DNA from 4 places in the Pseudomonas sp. S30_BP2TU TE3576 genome. Region 2 is predicted to be linked to each of the others. Evidence: predicted binding sites of a transcription regulator. Region 2 holds the regulator's gene; each other region holds the start of a gene.

What was found. Region 2 encodes sigma-54, which starts transcription at its own class of promoters, with help from an activator protein. Its sites were predicted from a motif close to ANTGGCATNNANNTTGCTNT; they were not measured.
Region 1: the regulator sigma-54 is predicted to act here: its motif matches at 5,353-5,372, upstream of ABIA48_RS05535 (CmpA/NrtA family ABC transporter substrate-binding protein).
Region 3: the regulator sigma-54 is predicted to act here: its motif matches at 1,500-1,519, upstream of glnK (P-II family nitrogen regulator).
Region 4: the regulator sigma-54 is predicted to act here: its motif matches at 2,750-2,769, upstream of ABIA48_RS07030 (flagellar basal body rod protein FlgF).

What each region holds. Positions count from the first base shown of each region.
Region 1 is NZ_JBNDLK010000001.1:1,225,358-1,233,244, reverse strand. Features, by position in the region: partial or broken gene ABIA48_RS05550 (protein kinase domain-containing protein) at 217-1,885, opposite strand; gene ABIA48_RS05545 (nitrate/nitrite transporter) at 1,893-3,104, opposite strand; gene ABIA48_RS05540 (ANTAR domain-containing response regulator) at 3,434-4,009, opposite strand; gene ABIA48_RS05535 (CmpA/NrtA family ABC transporter substrate-binding protein) at 4,025-5,236, opposite strand; gene ABIA48_RS05530 (quinone-dependent dihydroorotate dehydrogenase) at 5,464-6,483, shown strand; gene rmf (ribosome modulation factor) at 6,735-6,950, opposite strand; gene rlmKL (bifunctional 23S rRNA (guanine(2069)-N(7))-methyltransferase RlmK/23S rRNA (guanine(2445)-N(2))-methyltransferase RlmL) at 7,480-7,887, shown strand, end outside.
Region 2 is NZ_JBNDLK010000001.1:2,320,887-2,328,773, forward strand. Features, by position in the region: gene mlaE (lipid asymmetry maintenance ABC transporter permease subunit MlaE) at 1-594, opposite strand, end outside; gene ABIA48_RS10575 (ATP-binding cassette domain-containing protein) at 594-1,403, opposite strand; gene ABIA48_RS10580 (KpsF/GutQ family sugar-phosphate isomerase) at 1,680-2,654, shown strand; gene ABIA48_RS10585 (KdsC family phosphatase) at 2,654-3,178, shown strand; gene lptC (LPS export ABC transporter periplasmic protein LptC) at 3,186-3,758, shown strand; gene lptA (lipopolysaccharide transport periplasmic protein LptA) at 3,745-4,293, shown strand; gene lptB (LPS export ABC transporter ATP-binding protein) at 4,293-5,018, shown strand; gene ABIA48_RS10605 (RNA polymerase factor sigma-54) at 5,203-6,696, shown strand; gene hpf (ribosome hibernation-promoting factor, HPF/YfiA family) at 6,771-7,079, shown strand; gene ptsN (PTS IIA-like nitrogen regulatory protein PtsN) at 7,092-7,556, shown strand; gene rapZ (RNase adapter RapZ) at 7,559-7,887, shown strand, end outside.
Region 3 is NZ_JBNDLK010000001.1:3,453,049-3,460,935, forward strand. Features, by position in the region: gene ABIA48_RS15635 (HigA family addiction module antitoxin) at 1-81, shown strand, start outside; gene ABIA48_RS15640 (BRO-N domain-containing protein) at 93-611, opposite strand; gene ABIA48_RS15645 (accessory factor UbiK family protein) at 1,046-1,306, opposite strand; gene glnK (P-II family nitrogen regulator) at 1,726-2,064, shown strand; gene ABIA48_RS15655 (ammonium transporter) at 2,100-3,437, shown strand; gene ABIA48_RS15660 (secondary thiamine-phosphate synthase enzyme YjbQ) at 3,653-4,078, shown strand; gene sutA (transcriptional regulator SutA) at 4,180-4,503, shown strand; gene ABIA48_RS15670 (HAD family hydrolase) at 4,690-5,397, opposite strand; gene xerC (tyrosine recombinase XerC) at 5,394-6,293, opposite strand; gene ABIA48_RS15680 (DUF484 family protein) at 6,296-7,021, opposite strand; gene dapF (diaminopimelate epimerase) at 7,035-7,865, opposite strand; gene lysA (diaminopimelate decarboxylase) at 7,870-7,887, opposite strand, start outside.
Region 4 is NZ_JBNDLK010000001.1:1,538,679-1,546,565, reverse strand. Features, by position in the region: gene phhA (phenylalanine 4-monooxygenase) at 1-524, opposite strand, end outside; gene ABIA48_RS07035 (sigma-54-dependent transcriptional regulator) at 908-2,467, shown strand; gene ABIA48_RS07030 (flagellar basal body rod protein FlgF) at 2,824-3,564, shown strand; gene flgG (flagellar basal-body rod protein FlgG) at 3,610-4,395, shown strand; gene flgH (flagellar basal body L-ring protein FlgH) at 4,448-5,143, shown strand; gene ABIA48_RS07015 (flagellar basal body P-ring protein FlgI) at 5,171-6,259, shown strand; gene flgJ (flagellar assembly peptidoglycan hydrolase FlgJ) at 6,271-7,557, shown strand; gene flgK (flagellar hook-associated protein FlgK) at 7,581-7,887, shown strand, end outside.

The DNA of each region.
Region 1 (7,887 bases), 1.1 Mb from region 2:
AAGGCGTCCCGCTAGTTGCCTAGCGAGGACGCCTTTGTCCTGGTCCCGTTCTCTCGGGAAGTGCAGCCTTCGTCGTTGAAGCCTGCGCTTTATGTCTGTTGAAAGGGGTAATGCAGTGGTTGTGCCAAGTCGCTCAAGTCCCGTATTTGTTGGCTTTCTTCCCGTTCGCAAGAGTAAAGCTGCGAGGGAGTGCACCGATTCAAAGCGCGTTGCCCGCTAATGGAGCGTGACCACCAACATCACCAGATTGAGCAGCAACGAAACCAGGGCCAATGTCCGCCAGACTTTCAGCGGCTCGCGCTCCAGCAACGGCTTGGGACGCACGCTCAAACTGCGGCGTTCGCCCTGTTCGATCAGTAGCAGCCATTCCTCCGCCGTTTCGAAGCGCTGGTCAGGGGCCGCCGCCACGGCGCGCTCCAGGTTATGGGCGATCCAGTCCGGCAGGTCGGGCCGGTAGCGGCTGGCATTGACAGGGAGGCCAAATCTCGGGCGCTGGAACGCTTCGATTTCGCCATAGGGATAGTGCCCGGTGAGCAGGAAATACAAGGTCACACCGACGGCATACAAGTCTTGCTGTGGCGTCGGCATGTCGCCGCGAAAGGCTTCGGGCGCGATGTAACTGGGCGTGCCCGGCAGAGCCCAGGGCAGATCTTGCGAGAGGCCGGGGCAGTAGGCGAGGCCGAAATCCAGCAGGCGTAACTCACCGTCGTCCCCCAGCAACAGGTTCTCCGGTTTGATATCGCGATGCAGAATCTGCCGTCGATGCAACAGGCCGACCGCTCGCAGCAAACGTTCGGCGATGTCTTGCCATTGGGCCAGTGGCAATGGTCCGCTTTGCTCATGTCGCTGAGCCAGGGTGGAGCCCGAATATTCACGCATCACATAGTACAAATGCTGACGCTGACTGGCGGCATGGACTTCAGGAAAATGGCGACCGGCCACGCGTTTGAGAAACCACTCTTCCGACAGTAACGCTTGCCCGGCCTGATGATCGTCGTGCAGGCGCCCCGGCAGGGTTTTCAGCAGCCAGGGTTGCTGCTGGCTGTCGCGAACGCGATAAAGCAGCGATTGCTGACTCTGCGCGACGATCCCTTCAACCTGCCAGCCCTCGAAAGACTGGCCCGGCTTCAGGGCTGGCGGCAGCGGCCATTGTTGCAAGTGAATCAACGCATCGCCAAGGCTCGCTTCACCGAGGGGCGTCGACCCGCACCAGCAAGGCGCTGGCGTTGTCCTGGCTGCCGGCCAGATGCGCGGCATTGACCAGGGTGTGCGCGGCGCTGTGCAGGTCCGGTTGATCGCGCAGGATTGCGGCAATAGCGGTATCGCCCAGGACGGCCCAGATACCGTCGCTGAGCAGTACGAAACTTTCATTGAGACGCAACTCACCGTCGAGAAAGTCCAGCACCAGGTGTTGATCGAGGCCCAGCGCCCGTTTCAGCACATGCTGCATGCCCGGCTGGTCCCAGACGTGATCCTCGCTGATTCGCTGCAATTGATCGGCGTGCCAGCGATACACCCGGCAATCGCCGACGTGCGCCAGGGTAAAACGCCGGCCGCGCAGGACCAGTGCACTGATGGTGGTCAGCAGCGGTTGCCCGCCCCCATTGGCCTGCAACCAGCGGTTTTGCGCCAGCAATAGACGATCAAGTGCCTGTGCGACGCCCCAGGTTTCCGGCGTGGCGTAGTAATCCAGCGCCAGGGCCTGCAGCGTCGAACGGGCAGCCAGACCGCCATCGACACACTGGCTGACACCGTCGGCGATGGCGAACAGATAACCTTTGCTCGCGGCCAGCGCCGGGGCCGGCGTGACCAGGCGCAGGGCATCCTGATTTTCCTCGCGAGGACCGATGGCGCTGGCTTCGGCGAAACTCAGTTGCAGGCTCATCGAGACCTCAGACCCGCGCAGCCGTCACGGCGGCCGAACCCCAGGTGGTTCTCCAGCGCCGTTTCACACCGTGCAGGCCGAACCACGCCAGTATGCCGAGGCTGGCGAACAACCACAGCGCCAGTTGATAACTGCCAGTGCTTTGCTTGATCGCGCCCATGCCGGCCGCGAGGGCAAAACCACCGATGCCGCCAGCCATGCCGATCAGGCCAGTCATCACGCCGATTTCCCGACGAAAACGCTGCGGCACCAACTGGAATACCGCGCCATTGCCTGCACCCAGACCGAGCATGGTGCAGACGAAAAGCGCCAGTGCGGCGTAGGAGCTCGGCAGGTTGAAACCGACCACGGCAATGCAGATCGCCGCAACGGTGTACATCGCCAGCAGGGTCCGAATGCCACCGAACCGGTCAGCCAGCGCGCCGCCCAAGGGTCGCATCAGGCTGCCACCGAACACGCAGGCAGCCGTGTAGTAGCCGGCAGTCACCGGGCTCAAGCCGTACTGATCGTTGAAGTAACCGGGCAGGGCGCTGGCCAGGCCGATGAAGCCGCCGAATGTCACGCTGTAGAAAAACATGAACCACCAGCTGTCACGATCGCCCAGGGCCTTGAAGTAGTCGGCCATGGATTTGGCTTTTGGCCGCTCGGGGGCGTTGCGGGCCAGCCAGGCGAAAACGACCAGGGTCAGGATCAACGGGATCAGGGCGAAACCGAACACGTTGCTCCAGCCAAATGCCGCCGCCAGCACCGGTGCGATCAATGCGGCGAACACCGTGCCCGAGTTCCCCGCGCTGGCGATGCCCATGGCCTTGCCTTGGTGCTGTGGCGGGTACCACTGCGATGCCAAGGGCAGGGCGACGGCGAAAGAAGCGCCGGCCATGCCGAGGAACAGCCCCAGCAGCAACGCTTGTTCGTAGCTGTGGATACCGAGTTTCCAGGCGCCGAACAGGGCGCAGATCACAATAACCTGGCCGATCAGGCCGGCGGTTTTGGGCGACAGGCGATCAGCCAGCATCCCCATTACGAAGCGCAACACCGCCCCGGCCAGAATGGGTGTGGCGACCACCAGCCCGCGTTGCTGTGTCGTCAGGTGCAGATCGGCGGCGATTTGTACCGCCAAAGGTCCGAGCAGGTACCAGACCATGAAGCTCAGGTCGAAATAGAGGAAGGCTGCGAACAATGTGGGGGTATGGCCGGATTTCCAGAAGCTTGAATTCATCGCGCACCTCAGCTGTGAAGAGTCTCGGAAGGAGTCATGAGCTTGCAGGTGGGGCGCCGTTACGGCCGCACCACCGGCCCCGTGCTGTGGGGCCAAAACGAAAAAACGCCGCCACCCGATTCGCCAAGGGCAAATGAGATGAGCGACGTCTTTGTCGTAGGTGGGGCAACCGCCGTTGGTTACCTGTGGTGATTACTTAGCCAGATTTGTGCCAACTACCGAAACCGGGGGCGCCGCCATTCGCGAGCAAGCCCGCTCCCACATTTGATCCCGGTCGAATGTGGGAGCGGGCTTGCTCGCGAAGGCGATAGAACATTCACCACAGGACTTCAGCCAAGCAATTCGCTCATGGCAATAATCTGTTCCGCCACTTGAATCAGCTTCTGCTGTCGGCTCATCGCCTGGCGGCGCATCAGTGTGTAGGCCTCTTCCTCGTTGCAGTTCTTCATTTTCATCAGCAGCCCTTTGGCCAGTTCGATGCGCTTGCGCTCGGCCAATTGCTGGTCGCGGGCATGCAGCTGGGCACGCAAGGCCTGATCGCTTTCGAAGCGCGCCATGGCCACATCGAGAATCGGCTGCAGGCGTTGTGCGTGAATGCCTTCGACGATGTAGGCACTGACCCCGGACTGGATTGCCTGGCGCATCACACCGGGGTCGTGTTCGTCCGTAAACATCACAATCGGTCGTGGCTGGTCGCGGGTCACCAGCACCACTTGCTCCATGACATCGCGCCCCGGTGACTCGGTATCGATCAGAATTACGTCCGGACGCACCGTTTCGACGCGTTCGGGCAAGTCGATGGTCAGGCCGGATTCGTCGATGACCTCGAATCCGGCCTCGGTCAGGGCGGCCTTCAGGCGTCCGACTTTTTTAGCGGTGTCGTTGATCAGCAGGATACGCAGCATGTTCATCGTCTCCTGTCAGCGGCTGGCGGATCGGTGCGAGCTGTCGCTCATGGCGTGCAGTTTGAAACTGCGGGCATAACCGGCCGGGTCCGAACCGTCCCAGATTTTGCCGTCGATCAACTGACTGCTGCGCATCTCCCCGGCTGACGAGGCGACGCCGACGGCACTGGCGGCTTCACGGTACAGGTCCAGTTGCTGCACCTGCCGGGCCACTGCGAGATAGTCCGGGTCATCGCGCAACAAACCCCAGCGGCGGAATTGGGTCATGAACCACATGCCGTCGGACAGGTACGGCAGGTTGACCTTGCCATTCCCGTGCAAGCGCAGTGCGTGCGGGTCTTGCCAGCGATGGCCGAGGCCGTCGGCGTATTCGCCCAGCAGGCGCGGTTCGATGCAGTCCAGTGGTGCGTCAAGGTACTGCGCGGCACTGAGCAATTGTGCGGTACTGCGGCAATTCTCGGTGCTTTCTTCGATGAAGCGGCTGGCCTCCAGCACCGCCATCACCAGCACCCGCGCGGTATTGGGGTATTGCTCGACGAACGCACGGGTGCAGCCGAGGACTTTTTCCGGATGATCGGGCCAGATGGTCTGGGTCGTGGCCAGGGTGAAGCCGAGGTCCTGTTGCACCGCGCTGGCGGACCAGGGTTCGCCGACGCAGAACCCGTCGATACGCCCGGCTCGCAGGTGCGCGACCATTTGCGGTGGCGGCACCACGACGCTGTCGACATCCAGTAGCGGGTGAATGCCCTGGCTGGCGAGCCAGTAATACAACCACATGGCGTGGGTGCCGGTTGGAAAAGTCTGGGCGAAGGTGAGTTTTGGGCGAGTTTGGTGCACGTGCCGATCCAGTGCTTCAGGAGTGCTCACCCCGAGTGCCTGCAAACCGCGGGACAGATTGATGCTCTGGCCGTTCTGATTCAGGCCCATCAACACCGCCATGTCGGTCGCGGCCACGCCACCGATGCCCAGGTGAACGGCGTAAATCAGGCCGTAGAGGCTGTGGGCTGCATCGAGTTCGCCGCTGACCAGTTTGTCCCGCAGGTTGGCCCAGGACGACTGACGCTTGAGGTTCAGGGTCAAGCCGTGGGGCTGGGCAAAGCCCTGGGTAGCGGCGACCACCACCGAGGCGCAGTCGCTCAGGGCCATGAAGCCGAGATTGATTTCGGTTTTTTCCGGGGCATCGCTGCCATTGACCCAGGCCAGAGGGCCGGCTGACGGTTCGTTCATTGCGTGTTCACCTTGCAAAAAAAACGTCGTCCCGAGTACTTGCATGAGCAGGCCGGGGACGACGCCATTGTCTTTGCACCCATCCCGACGTTGGAATGGGGGCCGGTGCCTGGAGTGGTGCAAGGCATATGCCATTAACGGTTGATTTGATCTCACGCCTCGCTTGCCACCCCGTGCCCGGCTATAATCGCCGCCTCAATTCGCCGCCAATCGAGTCAAATCCGCCCATGTACACCCTGGCCCGTCAGCTGTTGTTCAAACTTTCCCCGGAAACCTCCCACGATCTGTCCCTGGACCTGATCGGCGCGGGCGGGCGTCTTGGGCTCAACGGCTTGCTGTGCAAGGCTCCGGCGAAAATGCCTGTGAATGTCATGGGCCTGGACTTCCCGAATCCGGTGGGGCTGGCCGCCGGTCTGGACAAGAACGGCGCGGCCATCGATGGTTTTGCCCAACTGGGTTTCGGTTTTGTCGAAATCGGCACCATCACCCCACGTCCGCAGCCGGGCAACCCGAAGCCACGCCTGTTCCGTTTGCCGGAAGCCGAGGCGATCATCAATCGCATGGGTTTCAACAACCTCGGCGTCGATCACCTGCTGGCCCGCGTGGCGGCGGCCAAGTACAAGGGGGTGCTGGGCATCAACATCGGCAAGAACTTCGATACGCCGGTCGAGCGTGCCGTGGACGACTACCTGATCTGCCTGGACAAGGTTTACGCCCACGCCAGCTATGTGACGGTCAACGTCAGTTCTCCGAATACACCGGGCCTGCGCAGCCTGCAATTTGGCGATTCGCTCAAGCAGTTGCTGGCCGATCTGGCCGAGCGCCGCGCGGAACTGGCATTGCGTCATGGCAAACATGTACCGCTGGCGATCAAGATCGCGCCGGACATGAGCGACGAAGAAACCGCGCAAGTTGCGCAAGCGCTGATCGAAACCGGAATGGATGCCGTCATCGCCACCAACACCACCCTGAGCCGCGTAGGCGTCGAAGGCATGGAGCATGGCGACGAAGCCGGTGGTTTGTCCGGTGCACCGGTTCGCGACAAGAGCACCCACACCGTGAAAGTACTGGCATCGGAGCTGAGCGGTCGCCTGCCGATCATCGCTGCCGGCGGCATTACCGAAGGCAAGCACGCGGCAGAGAAAATCACTGCGGGCGCGAGCCTGGTGCAGATCTACTCGGGCTTCATCTACAAGGGCCCGGCGCTGATTCGCGAGTCCGTCGACGCCATCGCCGCCTTGCGCTAACCCCTGTGGGAGCGAGCTTGCTCGCGATGGCGCACTCACAGCCAACATCATTGTTGAATGTTAAGCCGCTATCGCGAGCAAGCTCGCTCCCACAGGTGGTGCATTCGCAGCTCAAGGTCGGTTTTTTTTGCAGGCATAAAAAAGGGCTCCTTCAAAGGAGCCCCTGGGCCGCAGCCCGCCGTCCGGATGGGACGTGCGTGGTTAATTCAGTACAAAATCAGATTGTCGTGTCGGAGTGTTTTGCCCTGTAATTAGCCGACGGCGTGAAGTTCGTTGAGTCTGTGGATTCCCGCAGTGCCGGTCATACCGTCCCAGTTGTCGCCGCGTCCTTCTCGCCAGCCATTGATCCAGGCTTGACGTACCGACGGTAGAGTAAATGGGCAAAGCTCACGGGATTTACCACCAACGCCATATTGATATCCGCGCAAAAATGCTCTTTCCAACGGATCACGCTTAAGTCTTCTCATAGGGTGTTGCCCTCACTTGTTGACTGTATTTATCGCGTCGACCTCAATTGAGGTCTGGCAGAAAAACTCTGCCGTTGGGGGCTCGCTGCCGGCGTGACGAGCCAAGGTGTTGGCGTCATTGCGGCGCCAACCTGAGTTGAGTTCTAACCAATGCGTCACATCGAGGGAATGATCGTTTTGTCATAAGAACGTAACTGTTCATGTGCTAAGGCCATAAGTAACAGCGCGTTTTACCGTATTTATTGGCCAAACCCCGGTATGATCGGCCCTGCGCTGGATGATGGACTTAATCCTTTAGTGAGAATGGCTCCCGTTACCGGGATGCACTATTCGACGAAGGGTCGACTTATGACATTTTGTTGCATCAACTTTTTTATCTGTCCTTGCATCTAAGCTCATTTAACCCGGGCAGCAGGGGTGGAACGGCACACCTTCGTGCCACGCGGGCGCTCTTCGAGAAAAGTGCCTGATTGAAAACCGGACCGGCAATGCGTTGCCCGGTCACTTAGCTAAAGGTTCTGGAATTCCCATGTCCGATCGTTTCGAACTCTTCCTCACTTGCCCAAAAGGCCTTGAAGGCCTGCTCATCGAGGAAGCCGTCGGGCTTGGCCTTGAGGAAGCGCGGGAGCACACCTCTGCCGTGCGCGGCATGGCCACCATGGAAACCGCTTATCGCCTGTGCCTGTGGTCGCGTCTGGCCAACCGTGTGCTGCTGGTGCTCAAGCGTTTCCCGATGAAGGACGCTGAAGATCTGTACCACGGCGTGCTGGACATCGAGTGGGAAGACCACATGCTCAATGACGGCACCCTGGCCGTCGAATTCAGCGGCCATGGCTCGGGTATCGATAACACCCACTTCGGCGCGCTGAAGGTCAAGGATGCCATCGTCGACAAATTGCGCACTCCGCAAGGCGACCGTCCGTCCATCGACAAGCTC
Region 2 (7,887 bases):
CGTCACGCTGTTCTGCATGTTCGACCAGTAGGAGCCCTCATAGACCCCCAGCCAGTCGACAGCTACCCACGAGCCGCCCCAGATACCCACGACACTGAAAATCATCGCCAGCACCGGCAGGGAAATAAAACCGGCCCACAGGCGTGGTGCGATGATGTACTTGAGCGGGTCAACCCCGATCATTTCCAGGCTGGACAACTGCTCGGTGGACTTCATATTGCCGATTTCGGCGGTCAGCGCGGAACCTGCGCGCCCGGCGAACAGCAAAGCAGTCACCACCGGCCCCAGTTCACGCAGCAGCGTCAGGGCAACCATCTGCCCGACAGCCTGCTCTGAGCCATAGCTGGAGAGAATGTTGAAGCCCTGCAGCGCCAGCACCATGCCGATGAACACCCCGGAGACCACGATGATCACCAGGGACATCACGCCCACCGAATGCAACTGCTTGACCAGCAGCCCGAAGCTGCCACCGATACCGCCGCGGCCGAGCAAGGCATGGAACAGGAACAAGCTCGAACGCCCGAACACCGCCAACGCATCGATGCCGGCCTGACCGAAGCGGCGAACGCGCTCTATCAATGAAATTCTGCGCATCAGCGCTTCCCCAGAAGATCTGCGCGGTAATCCGTCGCTGGAAAGTGGTACGGGACCGGGCCGTCGGGTTCGCCGGTCATGAACTGACGAATGCGCGGCTCATCCGAGTTCATCAACTCGTCCGGCGTGCCCTGCCCCAACACCTGACCATCGCCCACCACATAAATGTAATCGGCAATGCTCGCGGTCTCGGCCAGGTCATGGGATACCACGATGCTGGTGATGCCCAGCGCATCGTTGAGCAGGCGAATCAGACGCACCAGAACGCCCATTGCGATAGGGTCCTGGCCAACAAAGGGCTCGTCGTACATGAGAATCTGTGGGTCGAGGGCAATCGCCCGCGCCAGCGCAACACGGCGCTTCATGCCGCCGGAAAGCTCATCGGGCATCAGCTCGATGGCGCCCCGCAAGCCCACGGCCTGCAGCTTGAGCAGGACGATGTCGCGGATCATTTCATCCGGCAGTTGCGTATGGACACGCAATGGGAAGGCGACGTTTTCGAAGACATCGAGGTCGGTAAACAGGGCACCGCTCTGAAACAGCACGCCCATATGCTTGCGCGCATCGAACAGATCGCTGCGCGACAGTTTTGGCAGGTTCTGACCATTGACCCAGACTTCGCCCTTGGTGGGCCGCAACTGGGCGCCCATCAGACGCAAAAGCGTGGTCTTGCCACACCCGGAAGGTCCCATGATGCCGGTGACCTTGCCGCGAGGGATACGGATATCGACATTGTTGAAAATGCTGCGCGCACCGCGCTTGAAGGACAGTCCCTTCAGCTCGACCGCGTAGGCGTTATCGGCACTCATCTAAACTCCTTGCGATGCAGCCTCTCACTCGGACGCCTGGCTTTCTGACAAAAGCACATACCTCCCGGGCAGGCCGAACTGGCGGCGAACTATACCACTGCAAAGGCTGCGTCCCCAAGGCCAAAGCCGGGTCATGTTCAACTGCATGTCAGCTTGAAAGCCCCATTTAGAAGGTTTCCGGTAACTGAAAATAACAATGCGCGACGAACTTGCGTGAGGGATTCGATCATAACCGCTATAATCGCCGCCTTTTCATCAGGCTATACGATTTCTGACATGAGCCAATCCAGCGACCTGATTCAATCAGCACAACGCACCATCCGCCTCGAAGTAGAAGCCGTGCAAGGCCTGCTACCCCATATCGACGCAGATTTCGTACGCGCTTGCGAGATGATTCTGGCCAGCAAAGGCCGCGTGGTCGTGGTCGGCATGGGCAAGTCGGGGCACATCGGCAACAAGATTGCCGCGACCCTGGCCAGCACCGGCACCACGGCATTTTTTGTGCACCCGGCTGAAGCCAGCCACGGTGACATGGGCATGATTACCCGCGACGACATCATTCTGGCGCTCTCGAACTCCGGTTCCACCAATGAAATCGTTACCCTGCTGCCACTGATCAAGCGCCTGGGCATTCAGTTGATCAGCATGACCGGCAATCCTGACTCGCCGCTGGCCAAAGCCGCCGAGGTCAACCTGAACGTCCACGTCGAGCACGAGGCCTGCCCGTTGAACCTGGCACCCACCTCGTCGACCACCGCCGCACTGGTCATGGGCGACGCCCTGTCAGTCGCGCTGCTGGAAGCGCGTGGCTTTACCGCCGAAGACTTCGCTTTTTCCCATCCCGGCGGCGCCCTGGGCCGACGCCTGCTGCTGAAAGTGGAAAATGTCATGCACGCAGGCCAGGAACTGCCGCAGGTCCAGCGCGGCACCCTGCTCAAGGATGCCCTGATGGAAATGACCCGCAAGGGCCTGGGCATGACCGTCATCCTGGAAGCCGACGGCAAACTGGCCGGAATCTTCACCGACGGTGACTTGCGCCGCACACTGGACCGCAGCATCGACATCCACAGTGCCTGCATCGACCAGGTCATGACAGCCCATGGCAAGACCGCGCGTGCCGAGATGCTCGCCGCCGAAGCGCTGAAAATCATGGAAGACCACAAGATCAACGCGCTGGTCGTGGTCGACAGCGAAGACCGCCCGGTCGGCGCCTTGAACATGCACGACTTGCTGCGCGCAGGAGTAATGTAATGAGTGCAGACCTGCTGCAACGCGGCAAACAGATCAAACTGGCGGTGTTCGATGTCGATGGCGTGCTGACCGATGGGCGCCTGTACTTCCTCGAAGACGGCAGCGAATTCAAGACGTTCAACACACTCGACGGCCAGGGCATCAAGATGCTGATGGCTGCCGGCGTGCAGACGGCCATCATCAGTGGCCGCAAGACCCCGGTGGTCGAACGGCGAGCCAGGAACCTCGGTATCCCGCATCTGTATCAGGGACGTGAAGACAAACTGGTGGTACTCGATGAGCTATTGGCCCAACTCAATCTGAGCTATGAACAGGTTGCCTACCTCGGCGATGATCTGCCGGACCTTCCGGTGATTCGCCGCGTCGGCCTGGGCATGGCAGTGGCCAATGCCGCCAGTTTCGTGCGTGAACACGCTCACGGCATCACCCTCGCCCGTGGCGGCGAAGGTGCCGCTCGCGAATTCTGCGAATTGATCCTGCGCGCCCAGGACCGCCTCGATGCGGCCAATACGGCGTACCTGTGAGCCCACTATGCTGAGCAAAAAGTTTCGCAACACCCTGCTGTTCAGTTGCATCGTGGCGATTTTCGCCGCGGTTGGCTACTGGAACATCAGCCCGGAACGCTTTCTCGACAAGCCGGTAACGCCGGTCGATGAAAGCGCGATCGACTATTACGCCATCAACGCCCACAGCGTGCAGTACCTGCCGGACGGCAAGCTGCAATATGATCTGGTGTCCGACAAGGTCGAGCACCTGAAAGCGACCGAGGTGACATTGTTGACCAACCCCGACCTGAATGTGTTCCGCGGCACTGAATTTCCGTGGCACGTCCAGAGCCTGCACGGCGAGGTCAACCCTGACGGCACACAGGTCGAACTGATCGATGACGTGCGTATCACGCGTTTCGACGAGAAAAACCGCAAGACCCTGATCACCAGCACCCGCATGACCGTGTTCCCGCAGCAGCAATATGCGCAGACCGAGCAAGACGTTAGAATCGACGGCGCTGGCGGTGTATCGACTGGCAAGGGAATGAAGGCGTATTTGAAAGAAAGCAGGATACACCTGCTATCGAACGTAAGAGGACAGTATGAGGCTCGTTAAAACCCTCCCGATTTTGCTCAGTCTGAGCGCAGCACTGGGAAGCGTGAGCGCCTGGGCTCTGCCGGAAGATCAACAGCAGCCTATCCGCATTCAGGCCGACGATGCCCAACTGGACGACAAGCAAGGTATCGCCACCTATAAGGGTGACGTGATCATCACCCAAGGCTCGATGAAGGTGACAGGCAACACCGTTACCATCACCCGCACTCCGACCGGTGACATCGACGTAGTGACCTCGGTGGGCAATCTGGCGTACTTCGAGCAATTGCAAACGGCCGGCGATACCAAGCCTGTTCAGGGCTGGGGCGTGACCATCCAGTATCACGCCGCGCAAAACCGCGTCGTACTGATCGACAAGGCCAAAGTTGTCGACAAGGACAACAACGTCACCCAAGGCGAAAAAATCGTCTACGACACGGTCAAGAAGCTCGCCAGCGCCGGTCGCGCCACGGGCAGCAAGGTCACCGAGTCGCGCCCGCGCATCGACATGGTGATCCAGCCGAAAAAGAAAACCGACGAGCAAAAGGCCCAGTAATGGCAACTCTGAAAGCTCAGCATCTGGCCAAGAGCTACAAGAGCCGCCAGGTCGTGCGCGATGTCAGCCTATCCATCGACAGCGGTCAGATCGTCGGCCTGCTTGGCCCCAACGGTGCCGGCAAAACCACTTGCTTCTACATGATCGTCGGCCTGGTACAGGCCGACCAGGGCCGCGTCCTGATCGACGACCTCGACGTCAGCCACCAGCCGATGCACGGCCGCGCAAAGGCCGGTATCGGCTACTTGCCGCAAGAAGCATCGATCTTTCGCAAACTGTCGGTAGCCGACAACATTATGGCCATCCTCGAGACCCGCAAGGAACTCGACAAGGCTGGTCGTCGAAAGGAACTGGAAAGCCTGCTGCAGGAATTCCACATCAGCCACATCCGCGACAACCTCGGCATGAGCCTGTCCGGCGGTGAGCGCCGTCGCGTGGAAATCGCCCGCGCCCTGGCCACCAATCCGAAATTCATCCTCCTCGACGAACCCTTCGCCGGCGTGGACCCGATTTCGGTCGGCGACATCAAACAGATTATTTACCACCTCAAGGCCAAAGGCATTGGCGTGCTGATCACGGACCACAACGTTCGTGAAACCCTGGATATCTGCGAAACGGCCTATATCGTCAACGACGGCCAGTTGATCGCCGAAGGTGACGCTGAAACCATCCTGGCCAACAACCTGGTCAAGGAAGTGTACCTTGGCCATGAGTTCCGCCTGTAAGCGCTGAAGCAGTCATGGCGAATGCCAGACCGCAGTAACAATAAAAATCAACAGGTTTTTATTGTTACTGCGCTCTAGGCAAACACTTCAGTTTCGGGCATATAATTTGCTTATGTTTGGCGCCCCGGCGCCCTGTAGTGGATGGCGCATGTGCGCCGGCGAATTAAGGTGTTAAGCCCCTGCCATGAAACCATCGCTAGTCTTGAGAATGGGCCAGCAGCTGACGATGACACCGCAGCTGCAACAGGCCATCCGCCTGCTCCAATTGTCGACCCTGGACCTGCAACAGGAAATCCAGGAGGCCCTGGAGTCCAATCCGATGCTCGAACGCCAGGAAGAAGGCGACGACTTCGACAATTCCGACCCCTTGGCCGACAACACCGAACAAAAGCCCAACACCGACATTCAGGAACCCTCCTACCAGGAAAGCGCCCCGACGGTTGACAGCCTCGATGAGGGCGACTGGAACGAGCGCATCCCCAACGAACTCCCCGTCGACACCGCGTGGGAAGACGTTTACCAGACCAGCGCCAGCAGCCTGCCCAGCAATGATGATGACGAGTGGGACTTCACCACCCGCACCTCGGCCGGCGAAAGCCTGCAAAGCCACTTGCTGTGGCAACTGAACCTGGCCCCGATGTCCGACACCGATCGTCTGATCGCCGTGACCCTGATCGACTGCATCAACAATCAGGGCTATCTGGATGAAACCCTCGAGGAGATCCTCGAAGCCTTCGATCCGGAACTGGACATAGAACTGGACGAAATCGAAGCTGTCCTGCATCGCATCCAGCAATTCGAGCCCGCCGGCATCGGCGCCCGCAATCTGGGCGAATGCCTGCTGCTGCAACTGCGCCAGCTGCCTGCCAAAACCCCTTGGCTGGCCGAGGCCAAGCGCCTGGTCACCGACTACATCGACCTGCTTGGCAGCCGCGACTACAGCCAGTTGATGCGCCGCATGAAGCTCAAGGAAGATGAACTGCGCCAGGTCATCGAGCTGGTCCAGAGCCTCAACCCACGCCCAGGCTCGCAGATCGAGTCCACTGAAGCCGAGTACGTCGTTCCTGACGTTATCGTGCGCAAGGACAACGAGCGCTGGCTGGTGGAGCTGAATCAGGAATCGGTGCCACGGCTAAGGGTCAACGCCCAGTACGCCGGTTTTGTGCGCCGCGCCGACACCAGTGCCGATAACACCTTCATGCGCAATCAGTTGCAGGAGGCCCGCTGGTTCATCAAGAGCCTGCAAAGCCGTAATGAAACCCTGATGAAAGTGGCCACCCAGATCGTCGAGCATCAGCGCGGGTTCCTCGAATATGGCGACGAAGCCATGAAGCCGCTGGTCCTGCATGACATCGCCGAAGCAGTCGGCATGCATGAGTCGACGATTTCACGGGTGACCACCCAGAAGTTCATGCACACCCCCCGGGGCATTTATGAACTGAAATACTTTTTCTCCAGTCATGTAAGCACCTCCGAAGGCGGTGAATGCTCGTCCACGGCGATCCGCGCGATCATCAAAAAACTGGTTGCCGCGGAAAATCAGAAAAAGCCGTTGAGTGACAGCAAGATCGCTGGTTTACTGGAGGCACAAGGCATTCAGGTGGCCCGCCGTACCGTCGCCAAGTACCGCGAATCCCTCGGGATCGCGCCTTCGAGTGAACGCAAGCGGTTGATGTAGGGCCACGCCACAGCGTTCCAGTGGTAGATCATCTGATCTACCGCTTTATGCACTGGCAACGAAGGAGAAGCTGTATGCAAGTCAACATCAGTGGACACCAACTGGAAGTGACCGAACCTCTTCGCACCTACATCGGCGAAAAACTCGAACGACTGGAGCGACATTTCGACAAGATCACTAATGTGCAGGTCACGATGACCGTCGAAAAACTGAAGCAGAAAATCGAAGCCACGCTGCATATTCCCGGGAATGAAGTGGTCGCAAACGCGGAACATACCGATATGTACGCCGCGATCGACGCACTCACCGACAAGCTGGATAAACAACTCAAAAAGCATAAGGAAAAGACCCAGAGCCTCCTTCAGGGCGCAACCGGTCGTTAACACTCCCTACCCATGATCCGACTTGAAAGTATCCTGACCCCCGGCCGTTCCCTGGTGAACGTGCCGGGCGGCAGTAAAAAGAAAGCTCTCGAACAAATTGCCAATCTGATCGCCCGCGAAGTGCCGGCTCTGGAGATGCAAGATGTCTTCGAGGCACTGATTGCCCGTGAAAAACTCGGTTCCACCGGTTTTGGCAACGGCATCGCTATTCCACATTGCCGTCTCAAGGGCTGTGTTTCGCCCATCAGTGCATTGATGCACCTGGACGCCCCTATCGATTTCGACGCCATCGATGGCGCGCCGGTTGACCTGCTGTTCGTACTGCTGGTCCCGGAAGCCGCTACCGATGCGCACCTTGAACTGCTGCGACAGATCGCCAGCATGCTCGACCGCAAGGATGTACGCGAAAAGCTGCGTCATGCTGCAAGCAACGAAGCCCTGTATCAGGTAGTCCTGGATGAGCAAAACGGTCAGTAATCATGCGCTTGATCATCGTCAGTGGCCGTTCCGGCTCAGGTAAAAGTACCGCCCTCAATGTTCTTGAGGACAACGGCTACTACTGCATCGACAACCTGCCTGCCGGTCTGTTGCCGGAGCTGGCCGAACGCGCCTTGATTCATACCGAGCTGTTACAACCGCTGGTCGCCGTTTCCATTGACGCCCGCAACCTGCCCAGTCACCTGTCACGCTTCCCCGAGCTGCTCGAAGAAGTCCGCAGCCGCCACATCCAGTGCGATGTCCTGTATCTGGACGCTGACGAAGAAACCCTGCTCAAGCGCTTCTCGGAAACCCGCCGACGGCACCCCCT
Region 3 (7,887 bases), 1.1 Mb from region 2:
CACCTGAACACGACACCCGATTTCTGGCTGAATCTGCAATCGACCTATGAGTTGCGCTCAGCCCGGATCGAGCGTGGTTGAACGTTAAATGTTCAAAGCGACTGCAGGACACGTGAAGCCCGCTTCCACCACGGTTTTACCGGGCGTCTTGCCTGCTCCCGCTCTGTCATCATCTGCGGCACATCCTGCAACCGAATCCACGGCTGGTTATTCCAGTGCAGCAAGCTCAACGACATTTCCGGCCAGTTGAGCAGGCTCAGTTGTGGGCGTTCGGTTGTGGTGGGGTGTTGGGCGTCTCGCAGGGCGGGGACGACTTCGTGGGTCAGCCATTCACGCAATGCTCGGTATTCGGGGCAGTAGTGGTAGACGAGCATGGCGTAGACACCGGATTCGCTGATCAGCAGGGTGTTTTCGATGCGGCCGTAGGTGAGGGTTTTGGTGGTTTGGTATTGGTCGGGATCGAGTTTTCGGAGTTGGCGGTCGTTGAGGTAGATGCGTAGTAATCGGCCGAGGTCACGGGCGCTGAACCAAGGTTGGTTTTGCAGGAGTAGGGCGTGGAGGTGGAGTTTGTGGCGGGTGAAGACTTGGGGGATTAGATAGTTTTCTTCCATGGTGCAGTTCTCGTATCGAATGAAGAAAACTGCCTCTGATCGTCGCCAAACGAAAAGGGTGGCAGCCATGCGCGGGTTGGCGAACCGGTAACGCACCCAACCGGCAGACCCGAAGGTCTCCCACGCACAGCCGCCATAACTCGAGATAGGAATAAATTCCGTCGATCGAATGTGGTCGCAATGCGTTGTGGTTTTTTCCAGGTCGCCAAACCCAGTGCTGAGCATTCAGCTGGGGATGAGCTTAGAAACTGGAGGCTTCGCGACGCAATCGGACGGCGGTGTGATGTTTGTAGGACGTTGCCGGGATTGTTGCGGGGCTTGGGATCAAAAGATCGCAGCCTTCGGCAGCTCCTACAGGTGAAGCGGAAGGTCGTTCCGACCTTCAATCGCGAGCAAGCTCGCTCCCACAAGGGGACTGCATCTCACATCAGAATTTATTCGGTCGGCGGGGTTAGCTTCGCTTCCAGCTCCGCCACTTTCGTTTCAAGTGCCTCCAGCCGCGCCCGCGTGCGTGCCAGTACAACCATCTGGCTATCGAACTCTTCCCGACTCACCAGATCCAGTTTGCTGAAGCCGCTCTGCAGCAACATTTTGAACTGGCTTTCGATTTCGGCTTTCGGCAGCGGCGTGTCGCCGCTGAAGAGGCGGGAGGCGGTGCTGGTCAGGGCGTCGAGGAAGTCTTTTGGCGCGAGCATGGGCAATGTCCTGGAAACAATGACGGGCAGTGTATCACGCAGTGTCTATAGTCATTTCCGCGGGCAATGGATGCACGGTTTTCGCGCATCGGGATGGACGGCGTCGCACCGTTGTTGTGCGTAACGTGCCAGGTGTTGTCGCGAAGTATCCGCCATCCGCCGGTAAAGACTTGAAAACAGTCAGTTTTGTGGAGATGGCAAGCTTTCTGCTTAGTCCCTCGTGACCCATGCACTGATGCAGTCGCTGTGACGAATGCAGTGCGCCAAGCGAAACACGGGGAGTGCTTCGCAAGGAGCGGTTAGCTGGCGTCGGACGGGCAGGTAAGGCCGACGATGCGTTACAAAGCCAGGCACTGCGCTTAGACTTGAGACGGGTTTGTTTTCCTGGGGCAAGTCCACCAATTCGGGAGAGAGTTTTCATGAAGCTAGTCACTGCCATCATCAAGCCGTTCAAGCTGGACGACGTACGCGAGTCGCTGTCCGAGATCGGCGTGCAGGGCATTACCGTCACTGAAGTCAAAGGCTTTGGTCGGCAGAAGGGTCACACCGAGCTGTATCGCGGCGCGGAATACGTGGTCGATTTCCTGCCCAAGGTGAAGATCGACGTCGCTATCGACGACAAGGATCTGGACCGGGTAATCGAGGCCATCACCAAGGCTGCCAACACCGGCAAGATCGGTGACGGCAAGATCTTCGTGGTCAATCTGGAACAGGCGATTCGCATCCGTACCGGCGAAACCGATACCGACGCTATCTAAGCCGCCACAAACCCAACGCCCCAGGAGAAAACAATATGACTCTGCGTAAATTCGCAGGGCTAGGAGCCCTTTTGTCCCTCGTAATGCCCGGCCTGGCCATGGCGGCAGACGAAGTGGCGGCCCCAGTCCTCAATTCCGGCGATACCGCCTGGATGATGACCTCGACAGCCTTGGTGCTGTTCATGACCATTCCCGGCCTTGCGCTGTTCTACGGCGGCATGGTTCGGTCGAAAAACATTCTTTCCGTGATGATGCAGTGCTTCGCCATTACCGGTCTGATCAGCGTCCTGTGGGTTATTTATGGCTACAGCATCGCGTTCGACACCACTGGCATGGAGCAGGGCGTCGTCAACTTCAATTCGTTCTTCGGCAGCATGGGCAAGGCATTCCTCGCCGGCATCACGCCAGCCAGCCTGACCGGCCCTGCGGCGCTGTTCCCTGAGGCAGTGTTCGTCACCTTCCAGATGACCTTCGCGATCATCACCCCGGCGTTGATCGTCGGCGCCTTCGCCGAGCGGATGAAGTTCTCTGCGATGCTGGTCTTCATGGGCATCTGGTTCACCCTGGTTTACGCGCCGATTGCGCACATGGTCTGGTCCGGCAATGGCGGCCTGCTGTGGGACTGGGGCGTGCTGGACTTCGCCGGCGGCACCGTGGTGCACATCAACGCCGGTGTGGCCGGCCTGATTGCCTGCCTGGTGCTGGGTAAGCGCAAAGGCTTCCCGACCACGCCAATGGCGCCGCACAATCTCGGTTACACCCTGATGGGCGCGGCCATGCTGTGGGTCGGCTGGTTCGGTTTCAACGCCGGTTCCGCCGCTGCGGCCAACGGCACCGCCGGTATGGCGATGCTGGTGACGCAAATCGCTACCGCTGCTGCTGCGTTGGGCTGGATGTTTGCCGAGTGGGTCTCCCATGGCAAACCTAGCGCACTGGGTATCGCTTCGGGCGTGGTTGCCGGCCTGGTGGCAATCACCCCGGCTGCCGGTACCGTCGGCCCGATGGGCGCACTGGTAATCGGCCTGGCGGCTGGCGTGGTGTGCTTCTTCTGCGCGACCACCCTGAAACGCAAGCTCGGCTATGACGACTCCCTGGACGCCTTCGGCGTGCACGGTATCGGCGGTATCCTCGGCGCAATCCTGACCGGTGTGTTCGCCGCGCCGTCCCTGGGTGGCTTCGGCACCGTGACCGACATCGCCGCGCAAGTGTGGATTCAGTGCAAGGGCGTGGGTTTCACGGTGATCTACACCGCAATCGCCACGTTCATCATCCTCAAGGTGCTGGATGCGGTCATGGGGCTGCGGATCAACGAAGAAGAAGAAGCGGTCGGCATCGATCTGGCGCTTCACAACGAACGCGGCTACAACTTGTAAGCACGCGCATAACAAAACTTGCCCGGCTTGCCGGGCATTTTTTTGTCTGGAATTTGTCATTGAAGGGAGCGCTGAAAGGTTTTTTCCTACAGGTTTTGCGATGTTTGCTTCGGGTGATTTTGTGCGGTCGAAGGCTTACAGGATTGAAGGAATATTAGGGCCTTTGTTTTTTCCCAGAGCGCGCTAGAATGCGCCCCGAACGTGCGGAGAACTGTATGTGGCAACAGACTCTGATTACCTTGCGGGCGAGGCCCCGGGGCTTTCATCTGGTAACGGACGAGTTACTCGCCGGCCTGCCTGAACTCAAGGCATGTCGGGTCGGTCTGTTGCATTTGTGGCTGCAGCATACCTCGGCGTCGTTGACCATCAACGAGAACGCCGATCCGGCGGTACGTCGCGACTTCGAACGATTTTTCAATCGTCTGATCCCACAAGGAACAGACGGCTATGAGCATAACGACGAAGGCCTGGACGACCTCCCGGCGCACTTCAAGGCCAGCGTGCTTGGCTGTCAGCTCAGTTTGCCGATTTCGGCAGGCCGGTTGGCGTTGGGGACCTGGCAAGGCGTTTACCTGGGCGAGCACCGTGATCACGGCGGTGCCCGTAAAGTCCTCGCCACCGTGCACGGTGAAGGGGCATAACCGCTGGTCAGCAGCGGCTGTTGATTTTTTTCCGGCAGCCTTCGACAGAGGGCAAAGCTGGGCTATAACTAATCTGCTTTTCGCAAGTCATGAGGTAGAACATGAGCGACGATGATCTGGAAAACGACGACCTCGAAGTAGGCGACGACGACGAAACCGAAGAAGGTCTGGAAGCAGCGGCGGAAGACGTCGCTGAAGACGACGGCGGTGATGCGCCGGTTCCGACCGCCAAAGGCAAGGCCAAGGCAGCGGTATCGGTCGATGAGCTGCCGAGTGTCGAAGCCAAGAACAAAGAACGCGATGCCTTGGCCAAGGCCATGGAAGAGTTCCTGGCGCGTGGCGGCAAGGTGCAGGAAGTGGAGGCCAATGTGGTCGCCGATCCGCCCAAGAAGCCTGACAACAAGTACGGCAGCCGGCCTATCTGAGCCTGCTTCGCGCTTGCTGAAAAAGCCCGCCGTCGCTGCGGGCTTTTTCATGCCCGGAACAAAAAATATGAAACCTGTGGTGATCCCTGTGGGAGCGAGCTTGCTCGCGATGGCGGAGTGTCAGGCAACATTTATTTTGAATGTTAAGCCCTCATCGCGAGCAAGCTCGCTCCCACAGGTTTTGTGTCAGGCCGAAGCTTTGTTCCACCGCGCCAGCAACGCCGGTAACTCGGTCAGGCTGCCAATCTGCGCATCCGGCAGCCGGTCCGCTTCCCAGGCCTTGCCCGCCGGGTTGAACCAGATTGCGCGCAACCCCGCCTGCTGCGCACCGGCAATGTCATCACCCGGATGATCGCCGATATGCACCGCCGTTTCAGCGGTCGCGCCACCGCGCTGCAAAGCCTCCCGGAACAATCGCGCATCGGGTTTGGCGATGCCGATGTCTTCGGCGCACAACGCAAACTTGAAGTAGTCCGCCAGCCCCAGTCGCCGTACATCGGCGTTGCCATTGGTGACGACGCCGAGGGCGTAATGGTTGGCCAGCAACTCCAGGGTCGGTTGCACCTCCGGGAATATTTCCAGCTGATGCCGGGCATGCAGGAACACTTCGAAACTCTGGTCGGCCAGGTCCGACGCTTCGGCATGGGGATATCCGGCTTCTTCCAAAGCCTGGAACAACACGCGCCGGCGCAAGGCGCTGATGCGGTGCTTGAGGTTCGGCTCGATACTCAGGATGCGTTCGCGTATGGCCCACAAATGTTCCACCGGCACTGCACCCAGGTTGGGCGCATGTTCGGTCAACCATGCACGCAATACGGCTTCGGCGCTGACGATCACCGGGGCGGTGTCCCACAGGGTGTCGTCGAGGTCGAAGGTGATCAATTGAATACTCATGAATCGTCGCCTTTCATGCGTTTGGCCCGTGGGTGGGCGCTGTCGTAGACCGCTGCCAGATGCTGGAAGTCCAGGTGGGTGTAGATCTGCGTGGTCTTGATGTCCGAGTGTCCGAGCAGCTCCTGCACTGCCCGCAGGTCCTGGGAGGACTCCAGCAAATGGCTGGCGAAAGAGTGCCGCAGCATGTGCGGGTGCAGGTTCTGCCCCAGTTCGCGCTCGCCGGCAGCCTTGACCCGCACCTGAATCGCCCGCGGGCCGAGACGCCGGCCTTGCTGGCTGACAAACACCGCATCGTCCGCGGGGTTGGCCATGGCCCGCAGTGGCAGCCACTGTTCCAGCGCCTCGCGGGCCTTTTTGCCTACCGGCAGCAGGCGAGTCTTGCTGCCTTTACCAAGCACCTGGACCATGCCGTCGGCCAGGTCGAGCTGATCGAGATTGAGCCCCGTCAACTCCGACAGCCGCAGGCCGGAGGAATAGAACAGCTCGAGAATCGCCTGGTCCCGACGCGCCAGAAAGTCATCTTCAACCCCGCCTTCAAGCAGTTGCAGGGCGCGGTCGGTGTCGAGGGTTTTCGGCAGGCGGCGTTCGCCTTTGGGCGGCGCCAGGCCATTGGCCGGATCGTGGTCGCACAGGCCTTCGCGGTTCAGGTAGTGATAGAGCCCGCGAACGGCCGACAGCAATCGCGCCAGGCTGCGGGACGATTGCCCCTGGGCGTGCAGGCGGGCAATCAGGCTGCGCAGGCGCTGGATGTCCAGCGCCGCCCAGCTGCCGATATTCTGTTTGACGCACCAGCCCAGCACTTTATCGAGGTCACGGCGATAGGCCGACAGCGTGTGCGGCGACACCTGCCGCTCACTGCGCAGGTGTTCGCAGTAAGCGTCCAGTTGTCGTTCCATGTTCAGCGTACCGAGCGCAGGGAGTTGTTGACCCGTGGCAGCACGCGACCCATGACTTCAGCGATGTAGCTCAGGAACAAGGTGCCCACCGAGCTTTTGTAGTGCTGCGGATCGCGGCTGGCGATGGCCAGGATGCCGTGGATGCCCTGGTGGCTGATGGCAACCACCGCGGTGGAACCGATCTGCTTGCGCTGTTCTTCGCCGAACAGGAAGTCCAGTTCATGCTCGCGCAGGCTGCCGCTGACGCTTTTGTCTTCCGAGAGCAAGCCGCCAATGGCCACTTGTGCTTCGGCGTGAGTGGCCCAGCGGCCGACCGGCATGGCGTTGTCGCCAAGCAGGATGAGGCTGACGAAGGGCACCTGGAATTCCTGGCGCAGGCTGTCTTCGACGCACATCACCACGTCTTCCAGGCTGTTGGCGTCCATCAGCGCCAGGACCAAGCGACGGGTCTTGTCGAACAGCCGGTCGTTGTCCCGGGCCACATCCATCAAGTGCGACAGACGATGGCGCAGTTCAATGTTGCGGTCGCGCAGAATGGTCATCTGACGCTCCACCAGCGACACGGTATCACCGCGTCGATGGGGAATGCGCAGGGACGCAAGCAGCTCTTCGTGCTCGACGAAGAAGTCCGGATGAGCTTCCAGGTACGCGGCTACAGCCGCCGCCTCCAGGCTTTCGGACGGTGATTCGTCAGCTTGTCGTGCGGGTACTTGAGGCTTGTCGGTCATGGATTTCGCTCACTCAAAGACGCACTTGTCCTTCGTATACGCGTACTGCCGGGCCGGTCATCATCACCGGTTGGCCAGGGCCTGCCCATTCGATGGACAAGCGCCCGCCAGGCAGGTCGATCAATAGCGGCGAATCCATCCACCCCTGGCTGATCGCGGCCACTGCGGCGGCACAGGCGCCGGTTCCGCAAGCCTGGGTTTCCCCGGTTCCGCGTTCCCAGACGCGCAACTGTGCGCGGCTCCGGTCGATGACCTGGAGAAAACCGACATTGACCCGTGCCGGGAAGCGCGGGTGATGTTCGATTTTCGGCCCCAGTTCATGCACCGGCGCATTGTTGATATCGCTGACCCGCACCACGGCATGGGGGTTGCCCATGGATACCGCAGCCAGTTCGACCGGGGTGCCGTCGACGTCGACCTGATAACTCTTGGCCTGCTCCGTTGCCTGGAACGGAATATCCGCCGGCACCAGGCGCGGCGCGCCCATGTTGACGCTGATCTGGCCGTCGTTGCGGATGTCCAGTTCGATGATGCCGCTTTTGGTCTCAACGCGAATCTGCCGCTTGGCGGTCAAGCGCTTGTCGAGCACGAAGCGGGCGAAGCAGCGCGCACCGTTGCCGCACTGTTCCACTTCGGAGCCGTCAGCGTTGAAGATCCGGTAGCGGAAATCCACGTCCGGATTGCTCGGTGCCTCGACAATCAGTAACTGGTCGAAACCGACGCCGGTGTGCCGGTCGCCCCATTGTTTGGCGTGCTTGGGCAGAATGTGCGCGTGCTGGCTGACCAGGTCGAGGACCATGAAGTCATTACCCAGGCCGTGCATTTTGGTAAAACGCAGCAGCATGGTTTTACTCCGGCAGCAGGCT
Region 4 (7,887 bases), 780 kb from region 2:
CCTTGCGGGGTATCGACCAGGCCGAACTCGATGGTCATCCAGTACAGGCGCGCCAGGTACACGCGTTCTTCCTTGGACGCCTTGAGGCCAAGTTTGCCGTAGGTGTGGGTGAATTCGGCGAACCACGGGTTGGTCAGCAGCGGGCAGTGACCGAAGATCTCGTGGAAAATGTCCGGCTCTTGCAGGTAGTCCAGTTCTTCGCGGGTACGAATAAAGGTCGCCACCGGAAACTGCTTGCTGGCCAGCAATTCGAAAAAGGTCTGGAAGGGAATCAGTGCGGGAACCCGGGCAACTTGCCAGCCGGTGGTTTCACCGAGGACTTTGTTGATTTCGCCGAGTTGAGGAATGCGGTCGTGGGGCAGACCGAGTTTTTCGATACCGTCCAGGTACTCCTGGCACGCACGCCCTTCGATCACTTTCAGTTGGCGAGTGATCAGCGTGTTCCACACCGCGTGTTCTTCGGCGGGGTAGTCGATAAAACCTTGCGCATCGGGCTCGCGAGCCACGTATTGCGTCTGCTTCATACTGCTCTCCTGCTAGGGGATTTCGTTCTTGTTATGTACTGCTATGGACCTAGAAATACCCCATGGATTGCACTGTTGCAGCAGGTGTTCGGCGTCTCGGGCAGGAAAGTTCCTCGATAATCGTAAAGTTTTCGTTACGAATGGGGCGTGGTCGCGCAGCTATTGAGATTTACCGGTTTGAAAAACCCTTTGCCTGTCACATAATCTTGACGACTATCTGAGCGCCTCGGCAGAAAAATATGCCCGAAGGCGCTGCAATACCCTTGTGGGAGCGAGCTTGCTCGCGATGAGGGTGTGTCAGAAGAGATTAATTTGCATGACCCACCGCTATCGCGAGCAAGCTCGCTCCCACAGGTTCAATCACTGCATTTTCGGGCCTTTATATGCGTATCAAAGTCCACTGCCAGAACCGCATCGGCATCCTGCGCGACATTCTCAACCTGCTGGTGGAGTACGGGATCAACGTGGCCCGCGGCGAGGTGGGCGGTGAGCATGGCAATGCCATCTACCTGCATTGCCCGAACCTGATCAACATTCAGTTCCAGGCCTTGCGACCGAAATTCGAAGCGATTGCCGGGGTTTTTGGCGTCAAGCGTGTAGGGCTGATGCCCAGCGAGCGTCGGCACATGGAGCTCAATGCACTGCTCGGTGCGCTGGAGTTTCCGGTGCTGTCGATCGACATGGGCGGTTCCATTGTCGCGGCCAACCGTGCGGCGGCGCAGTTGTTGGGTGTGCGGGTCGACGAGGTGCCGGGGATTCCCCTGTCGCGGTACGCCGAAGATTTCGATCTGCCGGAGCTGGTGCGCGCCAACAAGTCGCGGATCAACGGGCTGCGGGTCAAGGTCAAGGGGGACGTGTTCCTGGCCGACATCGCGCCGCTGCAATCGGAACATGACGACAGTGAGGCCATGGCCGGTGCGGTGCTGACATTGCATCGCGCCGACCGGGTGGGCGAACGCATCTATAACGTGCGCAAGCAGGAATTGCGTGGCTTCGACAGCATCTTCCAGAGTTCGAAAGTGATGGCCGCCGTTGTGCGCGAAGCGCGGCGCATGGCGCCGCTGGATGCGCCGCTATTGATAGAAGGGGAAACCGGCACCGGCAAAGAGTTGCTGGCGCGGGCCTGCCATTTGGCCAGTCCTCGCGGGCAGTCGCCATTGATGGCGCTCAATTGCGCCGGTCTGCCGGAGTCCATGGCCGAGACGGAATTGTTCGGTTATGGTCCGGGTGCCTTCGAAGGAGCGCGGGCCGAAGGCAAGCTCGGGCTGCTGGAACTGACGGCGGGCGGTACGCTGTTTCTCGATGGCGTCGGGGAAATGAGCCCGCGCTTGCAGGTGAAATTGCTGCGCTTCCTGCAGGACGGTTGCTTCCGTCGTGTGGGCAGCGATGAAGAGGTCTATCTCGATGTGCGGGTCATTTGCGCGACCCAGGTCGACCTGTCCGAATTGTGCGCGCGCGGCGAGTTCCGCCAGGACCTGTATCACCGCTTGAATGTGCTGTCGCTGCACATCCCGCCGTTGCGCGAATGCCTCGACGGCTTGACGCCGCTGGTGGAGCACTTCCTCGATCAGGCCAGTCGGCAGATCGGATGCCCGTTGCCCAAGCTCGCCCCGGCAGCCATGGAGCGACTCAGTCATTACCATTGGCCGGGTAACGTGCGGCAATTGGAGAACGTACTGTTCCAGGCGGTTTCCCTGTGTGACGGGGGCACGGTCAAGGCCGAGCACATTCGTCTGCCGGATTACGGCGTGCGTCAGCCCCTTGGCGATTTTTCGCTGGAGGGTGGGCTGGACGAAATCGTCGGGCGTTTCGAGAAAGCCGTGCTGGAGCGGTTGTATTCCGAGCATCCGAGCAGTCGACAGCTGGGTAAGCGGTTGGGGGTTTCGCATACGACCATTGCCAACAAGCTGCGTGATTATGAGGTGGGCAAGGACAACACCTGAGTCTCTGGCGAGCGAGTTTTTGTGGCGAGGGGGCTTGCCCCCGTTGGGCTGCGAAGCAGCCCCAAGCCATGCAGTCAATTTCTGTCAGGTAAAACGCGTCAAATGGATTTGCGGCCGCTACGCGACCGAACGGGGGCAAGCCCCCTCGCCACAGAATAATGAGGTGAACTCTTGCCACCCACCGGCATGACACCGCCGGTTTTTCGTCTCTGATACAAATCACAAATCCCCTCTGAATCCTCAAAGTCCCCTGTTTGCCGGGCCTCGCGCCGCCAAAAACAAGTTGGTCTGCAAATTGCTTATGGCTCAGCAGTACAGCAGTGGACGGCAAACGTCCGGCAGGCAGAGGAAAGAGTGTGGACAAGTACCTTTATGTGGCAATGACCGGCGCCAGCCAGAATGCACTGGCGCAAAAGGCTCATGCCAACAACCTCGCGAACATCTCCACCAACGGCTTCCAGAAAGACCTGGAGCAGGCCCGTTCGATGCCGGTGTTCGGTGACAGCTTTCCGGCGCGTGCGTTTGCCATGTCCGAACGCCCGGCCACCGACTTCTCCCCTGGCTCGCTGGTGGAAACCGGCCGCGACCTCGACGTTGCAGTTCAAGGTGGTGGCTGGATCGCCGTGCAGACGCCCGATGGCGGTGAAAGCTATGTGCGCACCGGCAGCCTGAACGTTGACGCCCTGGGCGTGCTGCGTGCCGGCAACGGCATGCCGGTCATGGGCAATGGCGGGCCGATTGCCGTGCCGCCCGAGCAGCAGATCGAAGTCGGTGAGGACGGCACCATCAGCATCCGTGCGATGGGCGAAGGGCCTCGAGTGATGGCTGAGGTCGACCGCATCAAGCTGGTCAACCCGGACCTGAAGAACATGACCAAGGGCCTGGATGGTTCGATCCATACCAAGGACGGCAAGCCGGCGCAGGTCGATGCCAACGTCAAGCTGGTGTCCGGGTTCCTCGAGTCGAGCAACGTCAATGCCGTGGAAGAGATGACCTCGGTACTGGCCTTGTCCAAGCAGTTCGAGCTGCACATCAAGATGATGAACACCGCCAAAGACGATGACCAGGCCATGGCTCGGGTCTTGCAGATCAGCTAATTACCAGAACGTCGCGCCGTAAAACAGGCGCACGAGGAGAATCGAATGCTTCCGGCTCTATGGGTTGCCAAAACAGGTCTGTCCGCCCAGGACACCAACCTGACCACCATTTCCAACAACCTGGCGAACGTGTCGACCACGGGTTTCAAGCGTGACCGCGCCGAGTTCCAGGACCTGCTTTACCAGATCAAGCGTCAGCCAGGCGCCCAGTCGACCCAGGACAGCGAACTGCCGTCGGGTCTGCAACTGGGTACCGGTGTGCGTATCGTCGGCACCCAGAAGAACTTCACCGCCGGCAGTCTGCAAACCACCGAGCAGCCACTGGACATGGCCATCGACGGTCGTGGTTTCTTCCAGATCCTGCAACCGGACGGCACTACGTCCTACACCCGCGACGGTACGTTCCACCTGGACTCCAACGGCCAGATCGTGAATGCCAGCGGTTTTGCCCTGGAGCCGGCGATTGTCATTCCGAACGACGCGCAGACCTTCACGGTCGGTCGCGACGGCACCGTGTCCATCACCGTTGCCGGCAACCCGGCAGCCCAGGTGATCGGCAACCTGCAAACCGCTGACTTCATCAACCCGGCGGGCCTGCAGGCAGTGGGCAACAACCTGTTCCTGGAAACCGCCGCCAGTGGCGCGCCGCAAGTGGGTACGCCGGGCCTGAACGGTTTCGGCACCACCCTGCAGAACACCCTGGAAACGTCCAACGTCAGCACCGTTGAGGAAATGGTCAACATGATCACCACCCAGCGCGCCTACGAGATGAACTCCAAGGTGATCTCCACCGCCGACCAGATGCTCTCGTTCGTAACGCAGAATCTGTAATCAAGTCTATGGGGCGGCCATGAGGCTGCCTGCAACACCGTGAGGTAGGGTCATGAATCGCTATGTATCTGTTCTGGCACTGAGTGGGATCGCCGCGCTCGCAGGTTGCGTTCCTGCGACGCCCAAGCCCAATGACCCTTACTACGCTCCGGTGTTGCCGCGCACGCCGTTGCCGGCGGCCGCGAACAATGGCTCGATCTACCAGGCCGGTTTCGAACAGAACCTCTATAGCGACCGCAAGGCGTTCAGGATCGGTGACATCATCACCATCACCCTGAACGAAAGGACCCAGGCCAGCAAAAACGCCAACTCGCAAATTGGCAAGAACAGCAAGGCCAACATCGGCCTGACTTCGCTGTTCGGCACCAGCGCCACCACCAACAACCCGTTCGGTGATGGCGACCTGAGCCTGAGCGCCAGCTACGAAGGCGACCGCGCCACCAAGGGCGACAGCAAGGCGGCGCAGGGCAACACCCTGACCGGCTCGATCACCGTGACCGTCGCCGATGTGTTGCCTAACGGCATCATCGCGGTGCGCGGCGAGAAGTGGATGACCCTCAATACCGGCGATGAACTGGTACGGATTGCCGGCCTCGTTCGCGCCGATGACATCTCTACCGACAACACCGTGTCGTCGACCCGTGTCGCCGATGCGCGCATCACCTACTCGGGCACCGGCTCGTTTGCCGATGCGAGTCAGCCAGGCTGGTTCGACCGTTTCTTCCTCAGCCCGCTGTTCCCTTTCTAGGTGGCTACGTTGAATTTCAGAAGTCTCATGATGGCTGCGTTCCTGATGTCCACAGCCTTCAACGTTCAAGCCGAGCGCCTGAAGGACATCGCCAGCATTTCCGGCGTGCGCTCCAACCAATTGATCGGTTACGGCCTGGTGGTCGGGCTTAACGGCACCGGTGACCAGACGACGCAGACCCCGTTCACCCTGCAGACCTTCAACAACATGCTCTCGCAGTTCGGCATCAAGGTGCCGCCGGGTTCGGGCAACGTGCAGTTGAAGAACGTCGCGGCGGTGTCGATCAGTGCCGATCTGCCAGCGTTCGCCAAGCCGGGGCAGCAGGTCGACATCACCGTTTCGTCCATCGGCAACTCCAAGAGTTTGCGCGGCGGCACCTTGCTGCTGACGCCACTCAAGGGTATCGACGGCAACGTCTACGCGGTCGCGCAAGGCAACCTGGTGGTTGGCGGTTTCGATGCCGAAGGTCGCGACGGCTCGAAGATCACCGTCAACGTTCCGTCGGCCGGTCGCATCCCCGGTGGTGCATCGGTGGAGCGTGCGGTTCCGAGCGGTTTCAACCAGGGCAACAGCCTGACACTGAACCTCAACCGTTCCGACTTCACCACAGCCAAGCGCGTCGTCGACAAGATCAACGACATGCTCGGCCCTGGCGTGGCCCAGGCTATCGACGGCGGTTCGATTCGCGTCACGGCGCCGCTCGATCCGAGCCAGCGGGTCGACTACCTGTCGATCCTGGAAAATCTGGAAATCGATCCGGGCCAGGCGGTGGCGAAAGTCATCATCAACTCCCGTACCGGCACCATCGTGATCGGCCAGAACGTCAAGGTTTCCCCGGCCGCCGTGACCCACGGCAGCCTGACCGTGACCATCACCGAAGACCCGATCGTCAGCCAGCCGGGCCCTCTGTCCAATGGCACGACGGCGGTGGTGCCGCGTTCGAAAGTCAATGCCCAGCAGGAAGCCAAGCCGATGTTCAAGTTCGGCCCAGGCACGACCCTCGACGAGATCGTGCGTGCGGTGAATCAGGTCGGCGCGGCACCGGGTGACTTGATGGCCATCCTCGAAGCATTGAAGCAGGCCGGCGCCCTGCAAGCCGACCTGATCGTGATCTGAGGACGGCCATCGTGGATATGCGCAAGAGCGGTCTGGTCAGCAGCAGCGATTCGGGCTCCTACTCGGATCTCAATCGTCTGAATCAGTTGAAGGTCGGCGACAAGAACAGCGATGGCAACATGCGCAAGGTGGCGCAGGAGTTCGAATCGCTGTTCCTCGGGGAGATGCTCAAGTCGATGCGCTCGGCCACTGAAGCGCTGGGCCAGGACAATCCGATGAACACCCCGGCGGCCAAGCAGTACCAGGAAATGTACGACCAGCAGTTGGCCGTTTCCATGTCCCGCGAGGGCGGTGGTATCGGTCTGGCTGACGTGCTGATGCGCCAGATGTCGAAGAACAAACCGCTGGCGCCGGGCGAAGCGGCCGCCGCGTCTCTGGCCAAACAAGAGGCCGCGAAAGCAGCCGTGCAAACGCCGGTGGCAGCCGGCACGGCGGCAATCAACGGACCGCTGTCGCGGGTCAATGGGCAGCGTCCGTTGTGGGCTTCGCGCTCGGTCCATGCGCCGCAAGAGGCGGGTGAGGGTGGTCATCGCAATGACATGGCGCTGATCAATCAGCGACGCCTGGCATTGCCGCCGAAACTGGCTGATCGACTGTTGGCCGGGCTGGTGCCTTCGGCGACGACCGCTGCCACGACGATCAACAAAACACCGTTGCCAGAGCGCACGACGCGCACCGGCTCGGGACCGCTGTACAACGGCGACTGGCTGGCGAACGCGCAGCAGGCTTCCTCCCCGGGCATGCAGATTTACGGTCGCGCCATGGCGCAGATTCCGCTGGCGCCGGCGAAAAAAGCCTTCAAATCCGCCGACGATTTCGTCAACACCATGTTGCCGATGGCCAGGGAGGCGGCGGCGCGGATTGGTGTCGATCCGCGTTACCTGGTGGCTCAGGCGGCCCTGGAAACCGGTTGGGGCAAATCGGTCATGCGCCAGCAGGACGGCAGCAGCAGCCACAACCTGTTCGGCATCAAGGCCGGCAACAGTTGGCAGGGCAATTCGGCGCGGGCGATCACCAGCGAATTCAGGAACGGGCAGATGGTCAAGGAGACGGCCGAGTTCCGTTCCTACGACTCCTACAAGGACAGTTTCCATGACCTTGTGACTTTGCTGCAGACCAATAATCGCTATCAAGATGTCGTGAAGTCGGCCGATAACCCAGAACAGTTTGTACGCGAGTTGCAGAAGGCCGGTTACGCAACCGACCCGGACTACGCAAGCAAGATTTCGCAGATAGCCAAGCAGATGACGAGTTACCAGAACTACGCTGCGGCGGGCGTTTCCACCACGCCTTTATAGGCACAAGGTATAAGGTCTGAATCATGAGTTTGCTCAATATCGGGATGTCGGGGCTGAGTGCTGGCCATAACTCGTTGGTGACGACCGGCAACAACATTGCCAACGTCGACACCGCCGGGTACTCGCGCCAGCAATCTGTGCAGAGCACCAAGGGCTCGATTCAGTACGGCAACGTGTTCATCGGCACCGGCACGACGCTGGCCGATGTGCGTCGCGTGTATAACGCCTATCTCGATTCGCAGCTGCGTACCGCCACTTCGCTCAACAGTGAAGCAGCGTCGTACAACGCTCAGGCCACTCCGCTGGACGCCACGCTTTCCGATACCAACA